DNA from 4 places in the Desulforapulum autotrophicum HRM2 genome. Region 2 is predicted to be linked to each of the others. Evidence: riboswitches for the same ligand, from Rfam matches in the RefSeq annotation. Region 2 holds a riboswitch; each other region holds the start of a gene.
The links. Region 2 has a riboswitch for cobalamin ahead of HRM2_RS06040 (hypothetical protein). Riboswitches for the same ligand answer to the same signal wherever they lie in the genome.
Positions count from the first base shown of each region.

Region 1: another riboswitch for cobalamin. It lies ahead of HRM2_RS01135 (FecCD family ABC transporter permease); the one in region 2 lies ahead of HRM2_RS06040 (hypothetical protein).
Region 3: another riboswitch for cobalamin. It lies ahead of trpD (anthranilate phosphoribosyltransferase); the one in region 2 lies ahead of HRM2_RS06040 (hypothetical protein).
Region 4: another riboswitch for cobalamin. It lies ahead of HRM2_RS00500 (ABC transporter substrate-binding protein); the one in region 2 lies ahead of HRM2_RS06040 (hypothetical protein).

Region 1 is NC_012108.1:274,626-280,616, forward strand. Features, by position in the region: gene HRM2_RS01115 (nucleoside recognition protein) at 1-389, opposite strand, end outside; gene cobI (precorrin-2 C(20)-methyltransferase) at 386-1,093, opposite strand; gene HRM2_RS01125 (ABC transporter substrate-binding protein) at 1,160-2,140, opposite strand; gene HRM2_RS01130 (ABC transporter ATP-binding protein) at 2,133-2,918, opposite strand; gene HRM2_RS01135 (FecCD family ABC transporter permease) at 2,927-3,919, opposite strand; cobalamin riboswitch at 4,141-4,336, opposite strand; gene HRM2_RS01140 (glycosyltransferase family 4 protein) at 4,406-5,629, shown strand; gene HRM2_RS01145 (protein phosphatase 2C domain-containing protein) at 5,619-5,991, opposite strand, start outside.
Region 2 is NC_012108.1:1,376,670-1,382,660, reverse strand. Features, by position in the region: gene HRM2_RS06050 (TRAP transporter substrate-binding protein) at 1-52, opposite strand, end outside; gene HRM2_RS06045 (sensor domain-containing diguanylate cyclase) at 254-1,720, shown strand; gene HRM2_RS06040 (hypothetical protein) at 1,806-2,108, opposite strand; cobalamin riboswitch at 2,246-2,434, opposite strand; gene HRM2_RS06035 (hypothetical protein) at 2,496-3,653, shown strand; gene HRM2_RS06030 (M20 family metallopeptidase) at 3,715-4,821, shown strand; gene HRM2_RS06025 (metal ABC transporter ATP-binding protein) at 4,908-5,675, shown strand; gene HRM2_RS06020 (metal ABC transporter permease) at 5,668-5,991, shown strand, end outside.
Region 3 is NC_012108.1:1,835,791-1,841,781, forward strand. Features, by position in the region: gene HRM2_RS07930 (FprA family A-type flavoprotein) at 1-726, opposite strand, end outside; gene HRM2_RS07935 (succinate CoA transferase) at 1,114-2,604, shown strand; gene HRM2_RS25070 (TatD family hydrolase) at 2,708-3,514, opposite strand; cobalamin riboswitch at 3,657-3,892, shown strand; gene trpD (anthranilate phosphoribosyltransferase) at 3,944-5,053, shown strand; gene HRM2_RS07955 (hypothetical protein) at 5,078-5,278, shown strand; gene cobT (nicotinate-nucleotide--dimethylbenzimidazole phosphoribosyltransferase) at 5,278-5,991, shown strand, end outside.
Region 4 is NC_012108.1:129,625-135,615, forward strand. Features, by position in the region: gene HRM2_RS00485 (ABC transporter ATP-binding protein) at 1-97, shown strand, start outside; gene HRM2_RS00490 (ABC transporter permease) at 94-840, shown strand; cobalamin riboswitch at 1,273-1,455, shown strand; cobalamin riboswitch at 1,638-1,820, shown strand; gene HRM2_RS00500 (ABC transporter substrate-binding protein) at 1,960-3,474, shown strand; gene HRM2_RS00505 (FecCD family ABC transporter permease) at 3,452-4,528, shown strand; gene HRM2_RS00510 (ABC transporter ATP-binding protein) at 4,528-5,313, shown strand; gene HRM2_RS00515 (OprD family outer membrane porin) at 5,412-5,991, shown strand, end outside.

The DNA.
Region 1 (5,991 bases), 1.1 Mb from region 2:
GGCAGCTGGTTAATATAGTTGGTGAGAAAGAGCTGGGCTTTGGTGATCTTTTTTTGTTTGAAAAATTCGAGCAGCATGGCGTTGGCGGCAACCCCCGAGACAAAGGCTGCAGTAAAGGCTGCGCTGCAACGGTTTCCCAGGTTTGAGAATCTGAAAAAGGGCCGGGCAACAACAGAGAGTTGCCGGGTCCACCCGGTTGCCTCGATCACCTGGCCTGCGGCAAGCCCCAGGGTGATGAATACCATGAGCCGAAAAAGGGGGAAGAAAAGTCTGTTCACAAGGGTGGCTGTGTCCACAGGGCGACCTGTGGACAGACCTCCGCCCACGAGCATAAGCGTGATTATCAGTGAGACAGCCAGCTGTTTTTTCTGATTCTTCTTTTTTTTCATTTTCCAGCCAGGATAAGGGTCCAGTAGTCGGGTTTCCTTGCCTCAAGGTCAGTGAGGTCATGGATGATTTTTTCCCCGTCCCGGCCACACTTGGAAACGGCCACGGCCTTTTCCATCATGCCTGCATCCTGAAGGGCCGTGTTGATGTCTGCGGTGTTTTTATATGCCTTGAGCAGCACCACGTTTTCAACACCGTCCATGCTCTTTCTCAAGGGTTCTCCCCCATAGGCGCCCGAGGTGATGAGCAGCGACTCTTCCGCCTCAACCAGGGTTCGGTTGAGCCTTGCCGCAGCCGCATGGAACGAGGTGATTCCCGGAATGGTTTCCACCACAGCATGGGGCATTACGGCTTTAAGGCTTTTGAGCACATATCCGTAGGTCGAGTAGGTCATGGGGTCTCCCAGGGTGAGAAAGGCTGCTTTTTTGCCCTGTTCCAGAACGGCGGCAATCTTGCGGGCGTTGTTGTCCCAGGCGGCTTTGGACTCGACCTTGTCCTTTATCATGGGAAAGGAGAGGGAACAGATATCGGTCCCCTTTGTGATATGGGGCCGGGCGATTTCCACGGCCAGACTGTAGCTGTTTTTGGTGGATGCCGCCGTAAAAATGACATCGGCCTCATTAATGGTTCGTACGGCCTTGAGTGTCAAAAGTTCTGGGTCCCCGGGACCGACTCCTATGCCGAAAAGTTTACCGGTTGTGCTCATGTGTTGTTTTCCTTGTTAAACATGGTGAAGGAAACGGACCTGTCCGGGTCCGTGTCTCTCCGGATTTCAGAATGCTTTCCTCTTCTCCTGGATCAGGGCGTCCGAGTTCCTGGGATCCAGGGCGCCGAAGATGTCAGGATAGAGGATTTCTCCAATGGTTTTAATTCCCTGCAACAGCCTGAATCCAGGCCGTGATACAATTTGTTCGTCGATCAGGTAAATTGCGTTGTTTTTTACGGCCTTGATCATGGCAAAGCCGGGCTCAGTCTCTATGGTTTCACGGGAAACAGGATTCATCTCTCCCTGTTGGGCAAGAAACACGTCAATTTTGTCTGCATGGGCAAGAATTTGTTCTTTGCCGTAGTTGCCGATATTTGTTCCCCTGGACGCCCTGGCATCTTTTGCAACATTGATTCCGCCTGCAACCTCCAGGGCAAAAAGGGCCATGGAACCAGGAGTAAAGGTTTTCATTTTTGAATGAATGGCTTCAAAGTAGACCTGTTTTTTTGGTGCTATGCCCTTGGTAAGGGCCCGAAACCCGGCTACCTGGTGTTTGAAATCAGCGACCATTGCCCCTGCCTGTTCATTCCTGCCGGTGAGTCGTCCAAGGGTGGTCCAGTAATCATACATTCCTTCAACGTCAGCGGGCTGGAGTGATACTACGGTGATACCCGAGCGTTCAAGCTGCTGGATGAGCCTGGAACAGCCTCTTTCGATCATGGGGCGGATCAAAATAAGGTCGGGCCTTGCCCCGAGAAATTTTTCAGGACCATCGTGGGCGGAAAACCAGGGGGTGGTTGAAAATCGAGGGTCGTGGATGTCGCTGCGAGAGACCCCGATGATTTCCCGGTCAAGGCCCAGAAAAACTAAATTCTCCGTGTGTGCCCCATACAGTGAGATGATCCTTGAAAAAGGTCGCTCAAATATCAGGGTCCGGCCGTTTTGGTCAACCACCCGTTGTGCTCCAAGGACAGGTGCCAGGTTTGAGAGGACCATGAAAAGGCTCAGCCATAGGGCGGTTTTTATTCTGCTGATATCTTTATTCAAGGTATCCCGCCTTGAAACTGGCCTGCCTTGCCCTGGAATAGGGGTTGAACTCAACCCGGGATTCCACCTCAAACACCTGCCGCACCATCTCCTCGTCCAGAACATCATCTGTTTGACCGGCGGCAATGATTCGGCCCTGCTTCATGAATACAAGGCTGTCAGACCAGGCCGCAGCAAGGTTGATGTCATGGAACACCGACACAACGGTTCTGTTGGATTTGAGTACCTCGGTTTTTACAATGTTTAGCAGGCGCAGGGTGTGGTTGATATCCATGCTGGAAAAGGCCTCGTCCAGAAAGAGCAGGGGGGTCGCCTGGCAAAGGGCCCGGGCCACCACACATCGCTGGCGTTCCCCGCCGCTCAGGCGGTTGATTCTTCGGTTCATGAGTCCCTTGATGCCGGTTCGTTCCATGATTCTGTCGACTATCTGGACATCCTCGCTGCCGGGCCGGGCAAACCTTGCTATATGGGGATGCCGGCCCATCATCACGATCTCTTTGACGGTGAACGGGAAATTGATGTCATACCCCTGGCAGACCAGGGCAATGGCCCTTGCAAGCTGTTTTTGTGTGAAATCATGGATGGATTTTTTTTCGAGCATTATGGTGCCGGTATCGGCCCTGTGGTGGCGGATGAGCAGATCAAGCAGTGTGGTCTTGCCGCAGCCGTTGGGGCCGAGGATGGAATAAAAATATCCTGGCTTTAACCTGAGGTTGATGTCCTGGAGTACCGGCTTCTGGTCGTAGGCGAAACCCAGATTTTGAACAATCATTTCCATTGAATCTTCTATATCTCCTGGCTTTTTTTGAATATCCAGCAGAAGACAGGTCCTCCGATCAGGGCCGTGAGCACGCCAATGGGGATTTCGTGGGGAAGAACAGCCCGGGTAATGGTGTCGGCACCGAGCAGAAGCAGGGATCCTGTGAGTATGGAAACGGGGATGAGTCGTCCATGGTCCGGTCCGGTGATGATTCTTACCATGTGGGGTACCAGCAGCCCGACAAAGCCGATGATGCCGGAAACCGATACGGATACGGCCGCAAGAAGGGAGCCGGTGACGAGCAGAATCAGGGTGACCCGCTGGGTATCAACCCCCAGGCTGGTGGCCGAACGGTCGCCCAGGCAGACCAGGTTGAGGTCCCTTGCAAAGAACAACGAGATGCACAGTCCCGCACCCAGAACCGTCCAGGTCAAGGCCACCTCGCCCCATGTTTTTGATGCAAAGCTGCCCATGAGCCAGAAAATAATGGCAGAGACCTGGTCGTCGGCAAGGTACTTCATGAAGCTGATCCCGGCCGACAGGATAGCTGCAACGATGATACCCGACAGGATCAGGCTGTTCGAGGAAAACCCCCCTCCTTTGTTGCTGCCGGAAAATGAGAGAAACATGACGGCAAAAAGGGTGAGACAGGCACCGGTAAAGGCAGAGAGGGGCACAGACACAAGTGTGGCCCCAAGACTTAAGAGGATGGCAACGCAGGCGCCAAAGGCAGCCCCGGCTGAAACCCCCAGGGTGTAGGGATCGGCAAGGGGGTTGAGGAGAATACCCTGGAACAGCACGCCCGACAGGGCAAGGGCGCCGCCAACGGCGGCACACACCAGTATCCGTGGAAGCCTGACATCCATGACAATGGTTTTGACCGTGGCATCAACAGGGCCTGGATCGTTGAAGATTTCTGTCTTGATCAGGGACGCAAGATCTGAGGGCCCGATGTCGACATATCCCATGGATGCAGAAGCAATGACCATCCCGACTAGAAGAAAAGAGAACAGGAGCACCAGAAGCCCTGTTCTCTTCTTCCATATGGCGATAACCGGTAGACTCACTTGCGTGCCATATTCCTATTATATATGATGGAGACTGGGTCTCCATTGTTCCATGTGAAACAGTGTAAACAAAAAAACCCATATCGACATTTAATCGATATGGGATTCCGTATTTATCCTCATCCGCCATTTTAATTGATCCAGCCCAACCGCGCAGGCCCACAAGATCGTCTTATTTCATTCCATATCAGGCAGGTTTTCTGACTTCCGGATCATCTTACTTGCTGTGTCTTCCCATCCCATTAACAATTAATGTCAAGGACAGTGACATTGGACAGCGTTCATTCCCGGTTACAGCGGCGGGTCCGTTCCTGAGTTTCACAGGATTCCCTCTTCATGATGCATAATACCTGAATTTTTATTGACAATAGGACGCCGCTGTTAAAATGTCAATGGAAATATTTTCCCATTTTAATAAAATCATGTTATGGGTAGCCCATGAAAATTTTACACCTGATCAGCCAGATGCCGGATATGACTGGAAGTGGGAAATATCTCCAGGCGGTTGTCAACTGCGCCCGGCAGAGCGGCCATGAAAACTTTCTTGTGGCGGGCGTTCAGGATAATTTCACCCTGGCCCCTGGTCTGATAGACCCTGATTGCTCCCTTTATGTGAACTTCAACACCCCTGCACTTAACTTTCCCATTCCTGGAATGAGTGACGTCATGCCTTATCCCAGTCGGGTATTTGCAACCCTTTCACCATTGGAGCTTCGAAGTTATGAGGTGGCATTCAAAGAGAAAATTGCCGCAGCAGTCCATCAATTTAAGCCGGATTTGATTCACAGTCACCACCTGTGGCAGGTGTCGGCTTTTGCCACCGAGGTTGCACCCGCCATCCCCATGGTTGTCTCCTGCCATGGGACCTGTCTGAGGCAATTGGCCCTGTGTCCCCATTTAAAGGAAAAACCCCTTGAGCTTTCCCAAAAGGTCTCCGGTATCCTTGCCCTGAGCAGGGTCCAGGCCCAGGAGATCATTTCCACCTACCCGGCTGCCCGGGGAAAAACCCATGTGGTGGGTGCAGGGTTTGACCAGCATCTTTTTTTTCCGGTCGCAAAACCTACCCCTCCGCCAGTGGAGATTCTCTATGCGGGGAAACTGTGCCGGGCAAAGGGTGTACCCTGGCTTCTCAAGTCCCTTAAACCCCTGGGCTCACTGCCCTGGCGGCTGCACCTGGCCGGCAGCGGAAGTGGGGAGGAACAACGTACCTGCAAGGAACTTGCGGCTGAGTTCGGTGACCAGGTTTGTCTCCATGGAACCTTGACCCACCCTGAACTTGCCCGCCTCATGGGGCGTACCCATCTGTTTGTTTTGCCCTCATTTTTTGAAGGACTTCCCCTGGTGCTCATGGAGGCCCTTGCCTCTGGCTGCACAATCGTGACCACGGCCCTGCCCGGTACCTGTGAGGTACTCAGCGGGATAACCCCTGGCCGGGTGAAATTTTTGAATCTTCCGCCCCTTGCAACGGTGGATACACCCCATGGGTCGGACCTTCCCCGTCTGGAACAGGCCCTGACCCGGATTCTGGCCAGGATCATTGGGGATTATCTTGAACAAGGGGTATCGGACATGCCGATGAATGATCGCCTGACAGGGGAGTATACATGGGAGAAGGTGTTTGAAAAAATTGAAGCCGTTTACAAAAAGGCCCTTAAAGGGTGACGGCGATGGCGGCAATATCGTCGTGGCACTTGAACCGGGGATATTGTCTGCACATGGGATCTTTGTCTTCAATGGCCCGAATTCGGTCCCTGAGACCATGGAGTCCGAGCCTGAGGTAGTTATTCACCAGATCGTCAAACCGTTTTAGCGGTTCCGGGTCGGGTGTTGGCAGCTGAAGCCCGTCGGTGAACAGGAGAATATGGGCGACCTCTTCCAGGGGTTCAACCCCTGAAAGAATGAAATTTTCTGCTGCCCTTTCTCCGTTGAGCACACCATAGGTACGATTCATTTGCTGCCGTGTCTTTGCAATCTGATGGGCCAGGGCCTGTCCAATGGTGACCGGGCTGGTTTGAGCCATCTGT
Region 2 (5,991 bases):
TTGCCGATAGAACCGCTAAAAAGAACCTTGTTATTCTATGTTTTTGAGCCATTGTACTGCTCCTTGTATTTTTTCCATTTAAATACTCCAGGGACCCGGGGTTCAACCCGATCTTTCATCCTAATATCTAAATAGATATCAGCATCCTCGATCAAAAGCACTATTTTTTTATATTGAATTCCAGAAAAAAGTCTGTAATAATTTCATCCCTAAAATAGATGTATCATTCAAGGCAGACTGTTCAAGGAGTTTAATGCCACGTAAAAATTATCGGCTCATCATCATCATAAGCCTACTGCTGCTCACGGGGTTCATCGGCACAAGCGTTACAAGCTATCTTGTATCAAGTGCTGCCCTGAACCACCACATCACCCACACAGAACTTCCCCTGACCGGTGACAACGTCTACTCGGAGATCCAGAGGGACCTGCTGAAACCCACTTTTATCGCCTCCCTCATGGCGGCAGACACCTTTCTTCGGGACTGGGTCATCCAGGGAGAAAGGAATCCCCAAAAAATTGCCCGTTACCTTGAAGAAATTAAAGTCAAGTACAACACTTTTTCCAGCTTTTTTGTCTCAGACAACACCAAACAATACTACTACTCAAAGGGCATATTAAAAACCGTTGAAAGACAGGAGTTTCGTGACCAATGGTATTTCCGCATCAAAGACCTTGACACGGACTACGAGATCAACCTGGATCCAGACATGGCCAACCAGGACACCATGACCATTTTCATCAACCACAAGGTATATGACTATGACGGGAACTATATTGGCGCAACAGGGGTGGGCCTTGCCATCCATGCGGTGAAAAAAATGGTCAACACCTACCAGGAACGGTACAATCGTACCATTTTTTTTACGGACAAGGAGGGCAACATCACCCTCCACGGTCAAAATTTTTCAAAACCTGTTAAAAACATCTTTGAGGTCAAGGAAATTGCTGAACACCGCCAGGAAATTCACGCGGGCAGCCCCTTGTCATTTCAATACAAAAAAGACAACAAAAACATCTATGTGAACAACCGGTACATCCCTGAATTTGGCTGGTATCTCTTTGTGGAGCAATGCGGAGATAAGGCCATTGCAAAGGTCCGCAACACCCTTGTGCTAAACCTCGTCTTTTCCTTTGGCATCATCGGCCTGATCCTCATTGTCACCAACCTCACCATTGCCTCGTTTCAAAAACGCCTTACAAAAATGGCGTCAACGGACAAACTCACGGGAGTCTACAACCGCAGAGCCTTTGACATCATCATTGACCAGACCCTCAAGGAGATTCAACGAAAACAGACCCCCCTGTCGATCATCCTGTTTGACCTTGACCACTTCAAACGGGTCAACGATACCTACGGCCATCTGGCAGGCGACTATATCATACAAACGACCGTTGGAACAGCGGCCCGCACCATACGTAACAGCGATATTCTCTGCAGGTGGGGCGGAGAGGAATTTCTCATCCTCCTCAAGGGATGCGACCTTGGGGATGCCATGAAAACAGCGGAAAAGATACGAACGGCTGTGGCATCACAACCCGCCCGATATGGGGACGATCAGATCTGCGTCACCATCAGCGTGGGTGTCACTGAACATACAGGCCAGGACACCAAGGAGACACTTCTCAAACGAGCGGACAAGGCACTTTATCTGGCAAAGGCCAGCGGAAAAAATCGCTGTGAAACAGAGACCGTTCGTCCCGGCCCCATCACCCCCTGATACAGGCGTTTTGTCCCCATGGACAGGTTTCCCCGGCTCACCTTCATGGAATAATCGGGTTCACCCCCTTAGATCCTGGAATGGATCAGTCCAGTACCACGAATTCAGGGTCACTACCCGACCCTTCCACATGGGTTTGCGTCCGGTAAAGCATACCGCCAGGCCCAAACTCATACTCGGGCATCAGACTTATCCCTTGAAGATGGTGCTTTGTCCGATAAAATTTTCCATCCGACCCAAATTTATAATCGGGACACTCGGACCACCCCATGGGATGGGCAATTGTTCGAAAGAGCAACCCATCCCTCATGGTATAAATCGGAAAATTGTCTGTAACGACCCCATTGCTTCCAATCCTGTTGATTTTCAACACATGGTCTTGGTTCATTTTTTTGCCTCCCATAAAAAACAGTTGGGTAAAATGGTTCAAGGCAAACAAAAAACCCCGAACCGATGAATATCGATTCAGGGTATCCCTTTTCTTCTCCTGAATATCGCCAGGCGTTCCCTGTCCACGGGGAGTCCGACATGTCAATCAACCAGGCAGGTCTTCTGACTCACGGATCATTCTAATGGCTGCGTCTTCCCATCGTCTCACAACACGAAAGTGACATATTGCAGCGTTCGTTCCCGTTTACAGCGGCGGGCCCATTCCGGAATTTCACCGGATTCCCTATTATGCTCGAAAAGAGCACCTGATTATGTTTAAATAGATGCAACCCGGATAAAATGTCAACAGTGAAATAATCTTTAACCCAAAACAAGCAGAGAAACCATGGATAAAAACAAATTGTGCATCATTGATGAGACCCTGAGGGAAGGTATGCAACATCGGGGCATGGTATTTTCCTCGAACCAGGCCATGACCGTGCTCAACTTCCAGGAACGCTTAGGCGTTGACATCTGCCAGGCAGGTTATCCCCCAGCCCATGAATCGGAACAGGCAAAGCTCAAACACTTGTCTGCGTCAGCAGTTGAAAAAGGTTATTCCATACGGGTTGCCGCCATGGGCCGGGCATGTCTCGAGGATGTACAAACCCTTTCAGAAACTGGCACTTTGGACTTCCACCTCCATGCCCATGTGTCAAAAGAAAAGTGGAACAGCCCCATGGACCAAGCATTTCCAGACCTTGGAACAACAGTTGAAACAATCAGGGCCAACTGCCCGGGATCCCAAATCTCACTTGCCTTTCTGGACATTGGACGCACCGATCCTGAATTCCTTTCAAGGGCGGCCCTATACCTAATCAAAGAACTCGCCCTGGACATTCTCTCCCTGCCCGATACCTCGGGCATCATGGGCCCCAACCAGGTGCACGACGCCATTGCCCCCATTGCCAGGCTTTCCAGGAACAGTTCCACACGGCTTGCCGTCCACTGCCATAACGACCTTGGCATGGCATCGGCCAACACGGTCATGGGGGTTGTGGCAGGCGCAACCGTTGTTGAAGCCTCCGTGTTCGGCCTTGGGGAGAGAAACGGGCTTGCTGACCTCTACACCACGGCAAGGGTGCTAAAGGATCAGGGGTATGCCCTGGATCTGCGACTTGAAGATGTCGACACCTTCAGGGAATACTACCGTTACATTGATGGGGTATGCCGGCAACAGACAGGGGAACCACTTCTTACCTACAACACCCCCTTTTTCGGGGATGGGGTAAAGACCCATGTGGCAGGTACCCATGGCGGTTCAGGGTTTGGCCTTGGCGGCGAGGAAAAAATATTTCTAAATGTTTTGTGCGGCCAAAGGCTGGTGAAGCAGTACCTTGACCAGAAACAGATTCCCCATGACCTAAGTGGACTTGCGTCACTGACCCAGTCGATAAAAAGGGAAAGCGCACGTTTGCACCGGCGCCTTGAGCACAATGAGATCGCAGCCCTTGCCGCAGCACCTGCCCTGAAAAATTGGGTTGACGAAAATGCAAGGGAGTAATAAAAAGGCCTTTTATCAACTTTAACTGTTGGTTTTTTAAGCCATACAGGAGCCATCCCCCATGAACAGGTATAAGGATGAGATCATCCCCCTTTTAAAAGAGCTGATTGAATTTAAGAGCACGGCCTCAAGACCCATAGAAATCAGCAGGTGTGCAGACTTTATTGAAACCTACGTCAAACAGACCGGTGCCCGATATACAAGAATTGACCACAACAACATTCCCTCCATCCTTGTCACCCCAAAAGGCAAAGTAACCCCGGTGCTTCTCATGGCCCACTTTGACGTTGTGGAGGCTGAGGACCCTCTTTTTACCGCCGTTGAAAACCAGGGGAATCTCTATGGCAGGGGCAGCAATGACGACAAATATGCAGTGGCCGTCTGCCTTGTTCTGTTAAAAAAATGGATGGCAACCCTTGAAAAAAATCAGCAGAGCCAGGCCCATCTCCCCTTTGGCATCCTGATCACCGGCGATGAGGAGACAGGCGGTTATGACGGGGCCCAATACGCATTGAGACAGGTCAAGGCCAATTTTGCCATTGCCCTTGACGGCGGGAATCCTGAAAAGGTGATTCTCAAGGAAAAAGGAATGCTCCAACTGGAACTTGCGGCCCATGGCAAGGCGGCCCACGGTGCAAGGCCCTGGCTTGGGGTCAATGCCATTGATCTCCTGGTCGACGACCTTCAAAAAATCCGCCCCCTGTTCATGGACAAGGCAGAGGGCCACTGGCACAAGACCCTGAACCTGGGCATCATCCGGGGGGGAGACTCGGTTAACCAGGTGTGTGACAAGGCCTGGGCCCTCCTTGACATCCGATACACGGAAAACGACGACCCAGACCAGATTGTGGCAGATATTGACGGTCTTACCCACTCGACAATAACCATCAAGGAAAAGGAACCGCTGTTCACAGGAGGGCATTCAGACTACCTTGACAAACTTCTATCCCTTGTTCCCCAAGCAGTCACGGGCAACGAACACGGTGCAAGCGATGCACGGTTTTTAGGTGACTTAAACATTCCCGGCATCATCTGGGGTGCCAGGGGCAACCAGACGGCCCATGCAAAGGATGAACATGTGGAGATAAAGAGTGTAATCATGGTGTTTGAGACCCTGGACAGATTCATGGATTTAATCGAAAAAGAGAATTCCCCTAACAGACGTTAACCCGATTTCATTTAACACAAATTTATGCTATCTTTTCCCCCTGAAAATTTAACGGTAATTGTGTGATGTGCAATAATGGGGGAAGGATGGTCAAATTGAAGTCAGACAATGCAATTATTTTAAAGAATGTCTCATTTTCCTACAACCGGGGCCTTGTGCTTGACAGGGTCAACCTCTGCGTCGAAAAGGGGGATTTTGCTACCATTGTGGGTCCCAACGGCGGCGGAAAGACCACCCTGCTCAAACTTTTTCTCGGGCTGTTGAAACCTGACACCGGCACCATTGAGGTGCTTGGCACCTCTCCTGAAAAGAGCCGGCTCAGGGTCGGGTACATGCCCCAGCACTCAACCCTTGATATGCATTTTCCCGTAACCGTCATGGATGTGGTACTCATGGGCCGGCTGGGCAATAACTTCTGGGGCAGATACTCAACCGATGACAGGGCAAGGGCCGTAAAAGCCCTTCATGAGGTGAACCTTGGCGAACATACACGACATCATTTCAGCCAGCTGTCAGGCGGTCAAAAACAACGGGTGCTCATTGCAAGAGCCCTTTGCAGTGATCCGGAACTGCTGCTCCTTGACGAACCCACATCCAACATTGACGAAGAATCTGAAGAGGCATTGTTTACAATATTAACGGAGCTCAACAGCCGCATGACCATACTCCTTGTCTCCCACGACATTGGATTTACCTCCCAGGTGGTAAAAAGCGTAATCTGCGTCAATCGAAAGGTGAACATCCATCCGACCACCACCATGGACGGCACCCTGATCAAGGATATTTACGGCGGGGATCTCAAAATGATCCGCCATGACCACCGATGCAGCGAAGGGGGCCACTCCAATGACTGATGTGTTAAACCTGCTCACAGACCCTGACCTTGTTTTTCTACGAAACGCCCTGATGGTCGGCATCCTGGCAAGCGTTTCCTTCGGGGTGATCGGCACCTACGTGGTCACACGAAGAATCAGCTATCTGGCAGGGGCCATTTCCCACTCCGCCTTTGGCGGAATTGGTGCAGCCCTATACATGAATAAGGTGCTGGGATTTTCCTTTGTCCAGCCCATTCATGGGGCCATTGTCTCAGCCCTTGTGGCTGCCGTTATCATGGGTCTTGTAAGCCTCTATGCAGGGGAAAGAGAAGACACCGTGATCGGTGCTATCTGG
Region 3 (5,991 bases), 460 kb from region 2:
ACTGGGATTATCACGCCAGATGATACCGTGGGAAGGACAGATGGTTTTAATATCAAGACTTGCAAGTTTGCTCAGCCCCTTGAGAACAAACGGAGAGAATGTGGCCACGATATTGGCATAATAGCGAAGTGCCTCGTTCTCGAAAAATTTATGTTTTTCCTGGGATAACTGGTCGTCGAAGATGGTATCGTTTCCCACTTTACCGTATGAGCCGAATGCATCGCAGGAAAACAGGATGCCGCGTTTCTTCTCATAGGTCATCATGGTCTCTGGCCAGTGGATATTGGGTGTGTCAAAGAACTGAAGCTCGTAATCACCGGCAGTCAGGGTCATCCCGTCTGTAATTGCGACTGCCCGTTCCGGGGGCACCTCTCCAAAGGCCTCAAGCAGGGGGATGGCTTTTTTTGTGCAATAAATAACGCCTTTGGTGTTTTTCTTGCAAAATTCATTCAGCCAGCCTGAATGATCCGGTTCCATATGATTGATGATAATGATGTCAATATCCTCAACAGCCAGGGATGCCCCTTCCAGCTGTTCGGTGATTGCCCTGGGAAAGTCCATAATATTCTGGGTCAGATCGATGAGGACGTTCTTTTCCCCTTTGATCAGGTAACTATTAATAGAAATCCCGTGGGGGATCGGCCAGATTCCCTCAAAAAGATAGTTTTCATCCTCAATATTGACGGCAAGTCGATAAATATCGTCGACCACGTTCTGTATTTTCATTCTGCAAAGACTCCTTTGTCCACAAGGTTTGCGGTTAAAAAATTAAAAATAGAACAACATTGCCATTTGTACAATAAAAAATGTGAGGAACCCGGTCAAACGCTACAAGGGGGTTGGCGGCGGCCGGAGTTAATTTAATGTACCACCTGTGGGAGATCTATCATACCCATGCTGAATTATTGGAATATGCGGACGATCCGTGTGAATATGTGGACAGGTTATTTCCCCATGACAACTCAATAAAGAAATTTAATTCCCCTTTGCAAGGCATTTGACATGGCTGTGAAATTTGTGAAAAAAATTGTGCCGGTTATTATGATTGTGATATTTTGCCATCAGAGATACAAGGGCAGGATGGACCATAACCCAGACAAAAGGGAGAACATATTGAAAGATAGAATCAGATATGCGCCACTTCGGGATAAAATTACAGATCCGGCCACCGCTGCCCGTCACATCGTGGATGGCACTAACGTTTTTATTTCCGGGTTCACCGCCGGGTATCCCAAGATGATTCCCATGGAGCTGGCCCGACGGGCAGAGCTTGGAGAAAACTTTAAAATAAACCTCTATGCCGGTGCATCCACCGGAGAGCTTGTGGATGGCCTGCTCTCAAAAACTGATATCATCAATTGGCGTCGGCCCTACATGAGTGATCGCACCATGAGAGAAAAGATCAATCAGGGGAAAGTTTCTTTCAAGGATGACCATCTTTCCCGACTGTCTGCCCTGGTTCGTTCCGGTGACTGGGGAAAGGTGGATGTGGCGGTTATTGAGGCAGTGGCCATCACTGAAAAGGGGCATTTGGTGCCCACCATGTCCGTGGGTAATACCCCCACCTATGTTAAGTACGCCGATAAAATAATCATTGAAATGTCTGAAAGTGAGCCCCGGGGACTTGAGGGCATTCATGATATTTTTATTCCTGAAGATCCCCCCTATCGCATGCCCATTCCCCTGTACCGCACGGCGGATCGCATTGGTAAACCCTTTATTGAGATGAATCCAGATAAGGTGGTGGCCATCTTGAAAAGCGGTGAAAAAGATACCTGTGCCGTGTTCCAGCCCCCCGGGGAAATACCCCTGCGCATTGGGGAGCTGATTCTGGATTTTGTCCGCCATGAGATGAAAAAAGACCGTTTGCCAAAAACACTGCCCTGGCAGGCCGGGGTGGGGGATGTTTCCAATGCGCTGTTGAGCCGGTTCATGGATGATGATTTTTTTGAAAGTGTGGATCTTTATTCCGAAGTGATCCAGGACAGTGTGCTGGATTTGATTGACATGGGAAAAATCCGGGCCGCATCTGCCTCGGCCATGACATTGTCTGAAAAAGCCAGGGAACGTTTTTTTAAAGAAATTTATAGATACAAAGAAAAGATTATTCTCCGGCCTGTGGAGATTTCCAATTCCCCGGAGGTGATCCGTCGTCTGGGGGTGATTGCCATTAACACGGCCCTGGAGGTGGATATCTATGGGCATGTGAATTCCACCCATGTTATGGGATCCCAGCTGATGAACGGCATTGGGGGATCCGGGGATTTTGAGAGAAACGGGGCGCTTTCATTCATGGTGACCCCTTCCATGGCCAAAAACGGAGCCATTTCTGCCATTGTACCCATGGTGAGCCATGTGGACCATTCAGAGCACTCTGTGGATGTCATTGTCACCGAACAGGGACTGGTGGACACACGGAACCTCACCCCACGCCAGGTGGCCGAAGCAATTATTAAAAAATGTGCCCACCCCGATTACCGGGATCTGTTGTGGGATTATTACAGCCGGGCTTTGCACAAGGTGGGTGGGCATGAACCCCATCTGCTGGGGGAGGCGTTTTCCTTTCATCAGCGATTCATGGAAACAGGGGATATGAAAATGTAGGCAGTCAGCATAGAACCCAGAGACCGTTAGATAAAAATATGGGGTGCAAGCTTTTTAGCCACACGGAGACGGTGTTCAAGGAAATAGCGTTTGGTGGGGGGCATCATTTGATTTTTTTGTAAAAAATGAGTGCGTTGTCTCTGGTAAGGGCGGTTTTCAGGCTTTCCGGCATCCCCGGATCCATAAAAACCATATACAGGTCTTCATAATACAGATCCCCGGAATCGGTATTGAGCATGATTCTATCCAGGTGATCGGGGTATCTTGCCACGATTTGGCGGAGTTCACCGCCGGATGTCTTGACCGGACTTACGGTGATTCCAGCCCGAAATCCTTGCTCCAGTACCGTACCGATAGTTTGAAGAGTGCAATGATCGATCACAATGGAATCCCTCAGGTCGGGAAGGTTTTCCAGAAGGGCCAGAATTTCCCGGGTAACCCGTTGTTTATCCTTTCTGGGGGTATGAATGCCGATCACCTTGTCCCTGCCGATGATCTGTGGCGCCAGGGACATCTGGGCTGAAAAAATATCCTTTTCCCGGTTTGATGCCGTTTCAAGACCAATTTCCCCCATACCCAGACATAGCTTGTCGTCAATATTCTCCATGATCAGGTCAGCAACGGCTCCGGTCTTCAGATCGGGGGGGATGTTGCGGGGGTGCACGCCTGAAAGATAAAAACAGGGCAGGCCGGTAGAATTAAGGTGGTGAATGGTTTCTCTCTGAAGTGCAAGGGCCCGATGGAGATCCGCCGTCGTGTCGATATGTTTTGCAAAGGCCCAGGATACAGCCAGACAATGAACTTTTTTGATCCATTGGATGCGATCCGGGTCGCTTTTCTGCACAAGATCAAGGTGCATGTGGCTGTCGACAAAATTGATGTGGTTCAGGTTCACGTGATGATGCTCCAATTTTAATGTTTCAATAGGGTTTATGCCTATCTCAGTTCGGTGAAATATTCAACCTGAAATCCTGCACCATATTTGTGGAATTATTTACATCTGAGCCCCTTAATCAAACTGCGTATTGACAAATTCGCCTGTCATCACGTATACTTTTCGACATTGCCAGGGTGCCTGCCGCCCCCAAAATGAATTTAAGCATAAGGGGGGCCAGGGATAAAAGGAAAAACGGTGAAATTCCGTTGCATACCAGCCGTTGCCGTGACCGGGGACAAGGCCTGCATGATGCCACTTTTTTAATTTGGTTCCTTACCAAAACGAAAGGGGAAGGCGCAGGTCAGAGAATGATCCGTCAGCCGGAAAGCCTGCCCGGGCAAAAGACCAAGGGATATCCGCTGGAATAAGATCCTGTTGAATACTATTTTCAGGAGGAGACTTATGTCCGTTGATACAGATAAAGCCTTTGGTGTGATCATCACCCGCCTTATCAATAAAAAAAATATCACCCGTGATCAGGCCCATGAAGCCTTTCTCACCGTTCTCAACAACGCCACAACAGAGCTTCAGCAGGGGGCATTCTTATCCGCACTGACCGCCAAGGGAGAAACCGCTGAAGAAGTGGCCGGTGCCTGGCAGGCCATTTATGAACTGGACACCACCAAGGTGAACCTGGACCTGGCCGTGGCTGAAAACTCAGGCACGGGCATGGATACCTTTAAAACCTTTAATATCAGTACGGCAGCAGCCATCATTGCTGCAGCCGGAAAAGTGCCCATGGCCCGCCACGGGGCACGGGCCATCACCTCTGTCTGTGGCACCGTTGATATGGCAGAGGCCCTGGGGGTTGATGTGGAATGTACGGCCGACACCGTGGCCCAAAGCATAAAATCCGCTGGCCTGGGATTATTCAACGGCATGAGTCCCCATATCCATCCCAATGCCCTGGGACGAATTCTGTCACAAATTTTTTTCGGTTCTACCCTGAACATTGCCGCCTCCCTTGCCAATCCTGCCCTTCCTGCCATTGGCGTCAGGGGGGTCTATGCCAGGCAGATGATTATGCCCGTGGCAGAGGTGATGGCCCAGATCGGATACCACAGCGCCATTGTCCTTTACGGAGAAGTGGCGGGCGCAGGCCTTGGCATGGATGAGGCATCCGTTTGCGGGCCCACCCATTGTGCGCGGATCCAGACCGACGGTGATACGGGAAAACGTGAAATATCTGAATTCACCATTGACCCGGTATCCCTGGGATTATCGACCCCAAACTATGAGGATTTGAGACCAGAACTTGAACTTGGAAAAGAGATCCGGCGGTTTGCAGGCCTCATTGCCAATAGGGAAAACGGGGCCAGAAAAGATGCCACCCTCCTCAATGCCGGCTTGATTTTCCTGGCTGCGGGTAAGGTTGACAACCTGGACCAGGGTATACAGAAGGCCGCTGTCCTCCTTGAAAGCGGCAAGGCCTTTGACACCCTGGAAAATTGGGTGACCGCCCAGAACACAGATTCTGAAAAAGGGCTGGAAAAACTTTATTCCCTGGTTTGACTTAGCCTCGTCAAGGAGATAGACATGGAACTTTTGATCATCAAAATCAGCACAGGGTATCTCAGGATAAAACCCGATGAATTTATTGAAGTTGGCCTGGACAAGGCGTCGGTATACCCCATGGACCACCTGGCCCATGTCAGGGAACTTGAACGAGAGGCAAAGGCCCGGGGATATGAAGCCGTCCGAATCAAAAAACTGGTATTAACTGAAGAGGATTTATAATGATTCAAATGGTGCTCAAAGGGCTGAAGCAGCTGGAAATTCGTCCCCTGCCTCCCATGGCCCCGGGATCGGATGAAGTCCTGGTGGATGTTTTGGCCTGTGCCGTATGCAGAACCGATGCCAAAATGTGGGAACAGGGCCATAGGGACCTGATCTTTCCCAGGGTTCTGGGACATGAGATGGTGGTCCGGGATGACCAGGGCCGCAGGTATATTGTCTGGCCCGGAAAGAGCTGTGGTACCTGCCACTACTGCCGGGCTGGCAGGGAAAATCTTTGTGACGGGATGAAGATCACAGGATTCCACCACGACGGGGGATTTGCACACCGGGCCGTTCTTCCATTGGCCAGCCTCGTTCCTGTTTCTTCGGATCTGGATCTTTATGCGGCGTGTTTTGCGGAGCCCGTGGGTTGCGTGGTCAATGCCTTTGAAAAACTGCCTGCGACCCCGGGTAAAAAGATACTCATCTACGGCGGGGGAACCATGGGGCTTATCACGGCCATCTATGCAAAACACCTGGGCCTCATTCCTTTTATCCTGGAAAAAAATGCGGCAAAAATTGAAAAAATAAGTCCCATTCTGAAAGCCGAAGGCCTGGACTGCGCCCGAGAAACCCATGAGAGCCTCTTTGACATTGTGATCAATACCTGCCCGGATTACATTGCCTTTTGTCAGGCCATTACCAAGGTGGATAAGGGCGGATATATTTCTTTT
Region 4 (5,991 bases), 1.2 Mb from region 2:
CGACAACCCCGGGTTTGGGGATATTGCCTACCGACGGTCCAATGAATATTACGAACTGATCCGGTCCATCCGGCATCGAATAGGGGAGTACTGGTGAGCTTTCTCCGACGCATCGCTGTTCCATATGCCATAACGATTCTGGTGGTTTATCTGATATGGAAAGTCATGGCCATTCTGCTGTCCCGAAATGTCCTGCCCTGTCCGGAAGATGCTGTCCTTGCATTCTTCAGGGCGCTTATGACGTCTGAATTCTGGCACCATTTCGCAGCCAGTACCTTCAGGGCTGTGACGGCAATGGTCATTGGCTGGGCAGTTGCCTTTCCCCTGGGAATCCTCATGGGCAGCTCCCGTCAGTTTGACAAATTTCTGTCCCCCTTTGTAACCATGACCTATCCCATCCCCAAGGTGGTATTGTTGCCCGTAGTGCTTTTGCTGTTCGGGCTGGGGGATTTTTCCAAGATCATCATCATCAGCCTGATTCTCGGGTACCAGGTATTGGTGGCCACCCGGGACGGGGTCCGGGGAATTCACCCCAAGCACCTGGATTCAATTCGATCCCTCGGGGCCAGCAAGTGGCAGCTGTTCTGGGAAGGATATCTGCCAGCCGCCCTGCCCCACGGCTTTACAGCCCTTCGCCTGAACTCAGGGGTAAGTGTAGCTGTCTTGTTTTTTGTGGAGTCCTTTGCCACAACCGAGGGGTTGGGATATTTGATCATGGACGCCTGGGGGCAAATGGATTTCAACGCCATGTTTGTGGGAATATTCGGCATGAGCCTTCTGGGGGTGATATTGAATGAGGGCAGCAATTTTCTGGAAAAAATCAGTTGCCCCTGGCATTGAGGGTTGGAACAAATTTGCATTCCCGTTGCTGGCCTGCGGGATCTGTCAATGTTGTTGGCAAATAAGTTTTCAATTCTTTTCAGGGCATCGGCATTAAAGCCCAATGGTATGGATATGGAAGTCTGGAGATATTTGTGGCCAGCAATTCTAATTTTGGTTTTAATGTATATGCGGCAGTCGGTATTCCCTTTCTGAACCGAAAAAGTCGGGGGATTTTCGAACAGGGCAAACCCAAACCGCAAAAACTCGGTCGTACCTCCCTCAGACAATTTGCGGTTTTGTTGGGTTTGTCCTGCCCGAAAATCTGATCCCCTTTGTTTCTCAATGTTCAGAAAAGGAATACCGACCGCCGTCACACGGACTGATATCCAAAATTAGAATTGCTGATTTGTGGCGTAATGTATTGACAACCAGTTAAGGAGAGTATATGAAAAATTGGATAGATTGCTGGGTGCCCTCTATAGGGATAATCGGGAATGCGGTGAAATTCCGCAGCGGACCCGCCACTGTGAATGGGGACGAACGCCGCCAACGCCACGGGATCAACTGATTCTGGAAGGCGCGGTCAGTAGGAAGAACCTAAGTCAGGAGACCGGCCAAGCAGTCAGGAAAGATTGCCTTCGTGGAGTGGGGGAATGCCTTTTTAAAACCTTGCAGCCATTTGGGGCAGCAAGGTTTTTTTGTTTTTAGAATACATACTGGGGCCGATAAAGCCTGTTCCCATGTCGGCGATTGCTTAGAGTAGGGAGAGTATATCGAGAAATCAGAGTAGATAAATAGATAGATAGATAGATAGATAGATAGATAGATTGCTGGGTGCCCTCTATAGGGATAATCGGGAATGCGGTGAAATTCCGCAGCGGACCCGCCACTGTGAATGGGGACGAACGCCGCCAATGCCACGGGATCAACTGATTCTGGAAGGCGCGGTCAGTAGGAAGAACCTAAGTCAGGAGACCGGCCAAGCAGTCAGGATAGATGCCTTCGTGGAGTGGGGGAATGCCTTTTTAAAACCTTGCGGCCATTTGGGGCAGCAAGGTTTTTTTGTTTTCAGAATACATACTGGGGCCGGTTAAGATCGTTCACATATCAGCAATTATTTCGCATAAGGAGATTGTCATGAATAAGTGTTTATCCCTTTTTTTTACCGCTGTTTTTCTCTTTGCATCATGGGCTGCATTCAGCCCATCTGCAATAGAGGCAAAATCGCTTGCCGGCTCTTACAAAGGTACGGCCGTGGGTTACCACGGCGAGGTCAATATCGAGGTTGAGCTCAACAATAAAGGCAAAATCCTTTCAGTGGCGATAGATGACAAACACCACGAGACCAAGGGGGTGGGGACCGTCCCCATTGAAAAACTGAGCAAAGCCATTGTGGAACAGCAGGCCTTGGATGTGGATGGGGTTTCCGGTGCCACCATAACCGCAGATGCGGTCCGCGCAGCCGTGGCCGATGCCTTGAAAAAGGCCGGTATAGATCCCAAGGCCCTGGGCTATGTGCCAGTGGTGAAAAAGCCGGTGGATCGGGTTCGGTTCAACCCGGCCGCCATGCCTGAAAAGGCCCCTAAAACCGATTCTGTGACCATCACCGACGCCAAGGGACGCAAGGTAACCATCGATCTTCCGGTCTCCTCCTATGCCATAAGCACCATGGATGTCATCGATTATATAATACCGCTTTTGGGCAAGGACGCCTTTAACAAGCTGGTAGCCTCCGGTGAAAGCGGAAGCCGCAGCATTGGGAAATATGACAGGGTTTACACCCCCGTCGTGGGTAAGTACCTGGAGCACTTCGGCCAGATTTCTGAACATAACGCGCCTTTTGACCTTGAGATGATCCTGGCCAGGGACCCCGATGTGTTCATCGTCAACTCCGCCATGGGCGCCCACCACCACGTTGGAGCCATCATGGCCCAGCTTGAAGAGGTGGGTATCCCCATTGTGATGATCGATGTGCCCGGCAAAAGTGTTCGTACCTCTGCCCAAAAGACCCTGGAAATATTGGGCAAAATATTCCAGCAGGAAGGGCGGGCTGCCGAAGTGGTCGCCTTTTTGGACAACCAGTATGACCTGATCGCGTCTAAAATCTCAAAGATCACTGAGAAACCTGAAGTTTATTATGAATTCAGAGGGTATTCCGAAGTATTTGGATTAACCCAGACCAGTAAGAGAAAAGGCTGGGGCGATCTGATCGCTGTGGCCGGTGGTGACAACATTGCTGATACCTTGCTGGTAAGCACGTCCAAAGGTAAGGGCGGAAGAGGCACCCTGGATCCCGAGATTATCCTCCAGGTGGACCCTGACTTTATAATACTAAGTGCCTGCGGGGCCGGGTGGATGGACAATTTTCCCCATGATCCTGCCAAAGCGCCGTCTTTTGATATCGTCAACAGAACAGGCTGGCGGGATTTCAAAGCGGTCAGGAACCAAAATGTCTATGAACTGGCCCATGCCATGAACCGGTCCATTTACGGCTTCTACGCCTGCCTGAAAATGGCGACAATCTTCCACCCCGATGAATTTAAGGAGGTGGACCCCGAAGCCGTTCTGGCGGAATTCTTTGACCGCTTTATGATGGTGAACAGCAGCATTACCCACTGGGTATACAGGTATGAAGGCCCTGAAGGTAATTAATCGTATGAGCCATCAAAGCATGAGTGCAAACCGTCAAATTTACAACAGCATGATCAGAAAGAGGGCCATACTGGTGACGGCCCTCCTGGTGATCGTCATCATGCTGTTGCTGCTCAATATTTCACTGGGTTCTTCAGCCATATCTCTGGAAGAGATCATCACCATCATCTTCACCGGCGAAGGTGAGGGACATAACCCGATGATCGTCAATCGTATCCGTATGCCCATGGCCTTGATGGCGGCTGCTGTAGGTGCCTGCCTGGGGATTGGCGGCTGCGAAATACAGACCATTCTGCGTAACCCCATTGCCAGTCCCTTCACACTGGGCATCACGAACGCAGCTTCTTTTGGGGCGGCGCTGGGACTTATCCTGGATACCAATGTGCTTAACGTGTCCGCGCCGCTCATGGTGACCACCAATGCCTTTGCCTTTGCACTACTTGCTTCGGTTCTGGTCTATGCCTTCTCACTAAGGCAGGGGGCGGGAAAGCATACCATTATTCTTTTCGGCATTGCCCTGAACTTTTTTTTCACCGCCTTGACTATGATATTGCAGTACATCGCGGACGATGAAGACCTGCAGAGTCTGGTTTTCTGGAACATGGGAAGCCTGTTAAAAACCAACTGGATGAAGTTCCTGCTGGTTTTTGCAGTACTGCTTTTCTGTTTTGCCGTTTTTTATAAAAACGCTTGGAAGCTCACCGCCATGACCTTGGAAGATACCAAGGCGCGCAGCCTGGGGGTGGATACCCACAAAATCCGCCGCATGGTAATTCTATTGGCCTCTCTGCTCACAGCGTTTGCAGTCTGTTTTGTGGGGGCTATCGGTTTTGTTGGCATCATCGCTCCCCACATCGCCCGCCGGTTTGTGGGTGAGGATCAGCGCTTTTTTTTGCCGCTCTCAGCGCTTGTCGGCGCAGTAGTGGTCTCTTTTGCCTTTGTAATCAGCAAGGTGGCCATACCTGGCGTGATAATGCCTATCGGGCTGATCACCGCGATTATAGGCATCCCGGTGTTTCTGGCCATCATCTTCAGCAGAATGAGGGTCATGTGATGCTCAGGATACAGAATCTTTCCTTTGGCTATCGCTCCGCAGGGAAGCGGCATACCGTTTTCCAAGGTCTGAATATCGAGTTTGAACGGGGGTTGTCGATAATCCTCGGTCCCAACGGCGCGGGAAAATCCACCTTGTTAAAATCAATTTACGGTTTGTTGAAATACGATGGCACCATTTACTATGGTCAGGATAACCTCACCAGAATGAAGACCGACGAGAAGACAAAATTAATGTCTTATCTGCCTCAAATGGATATCGACAATTCAATGCTCACGGTACTTGAAATGGTGTTGTTGGGCCGATTGCCGGAATTGGGGTACAAAGTATCCGACGAAGATTTTGACATAGTGATTTCGACCTTGAATGCCTTGAATATCGAATCATTGGCCAACCGCAATTTCGGTGAATTAAGTGGCGGGCAGAAGAAACTGGTGTTTATTGCCCAGACACTGGTTCGAGAACCAAAGCTGATGCTCTTGGATGAACCGGCTAATTCCCTTGATCTGCAAAAGCAGCTTGAGGTGTGTCAGTTGCTGCAAAAGATCGTGCAGAAACAAAATGTCGACATTGTTGTGGTAATGCACGATATCAACCTTGCGGTAAGGTATGCTCAGTATCTGGTTATTTTCAACGGTAATGGCTCATTGAACTGTGCGGGAACGCCACGCGAAGTGATCAGTGCAGATATGCTGCGTGAAGTATACGGGGTCATAGCGAATGTGACGCATGATAAAAATGGGGTCCCTGCCATCTCACCCATCAGGTCGATCCGCAATGCTTAGGTTTGCGCAAACGCCTATGCCGCCATGAAATCATCCCGGATGTCCCCACGAAATAGCGAGGAACCCCATTACACATCTACCAGGAAAGGATAAAAAACATGAAATGCAGATTTATTAAAAAAATAACCCTGCCGGTCATTCTACTACTCTCAATGGTCACGATATCTTTTGCAGGAGAAGCACAAAACGTGAAGGAGGCTTTTGCCGAGGGAGATGTGAGTGGTTTTTTTAAAACGATATGGTTCCAAAGAGATTATGATGATGGAGCGAATGATTGGCAATCCGCTGCAGTCGGCGGTGTGCTCAGCTATGAGACCTCACCGCTTAAAGGGTTCAGTATGGGGGTTGGATTTAAAACTGGCCAGGGAGGCTCGGAACTCAACAGCAGCAGCAATGAAGTCTACCGTGGCGTGTTGGCTATGGGTGATACGAAAACCGATCATGAAAGTTATACGGCTCTCAACGAATATTTTTTAAAATTTGAGGGATGGGATACTGTCGCTGTTGTGGGCGCTCAGTATTTGACCACTCCGTGGCTGAAGGGCCATGATGTCCGGCTAACACCTAAAACTTATCAGGGTGTGAGCATCATAAATAAAAGTATTGAAAAACTCGAATTCCATGGATATTACCTTTGGAAATGGATGGACTGGGCCAGTGAGGAATGGGAATCTATGG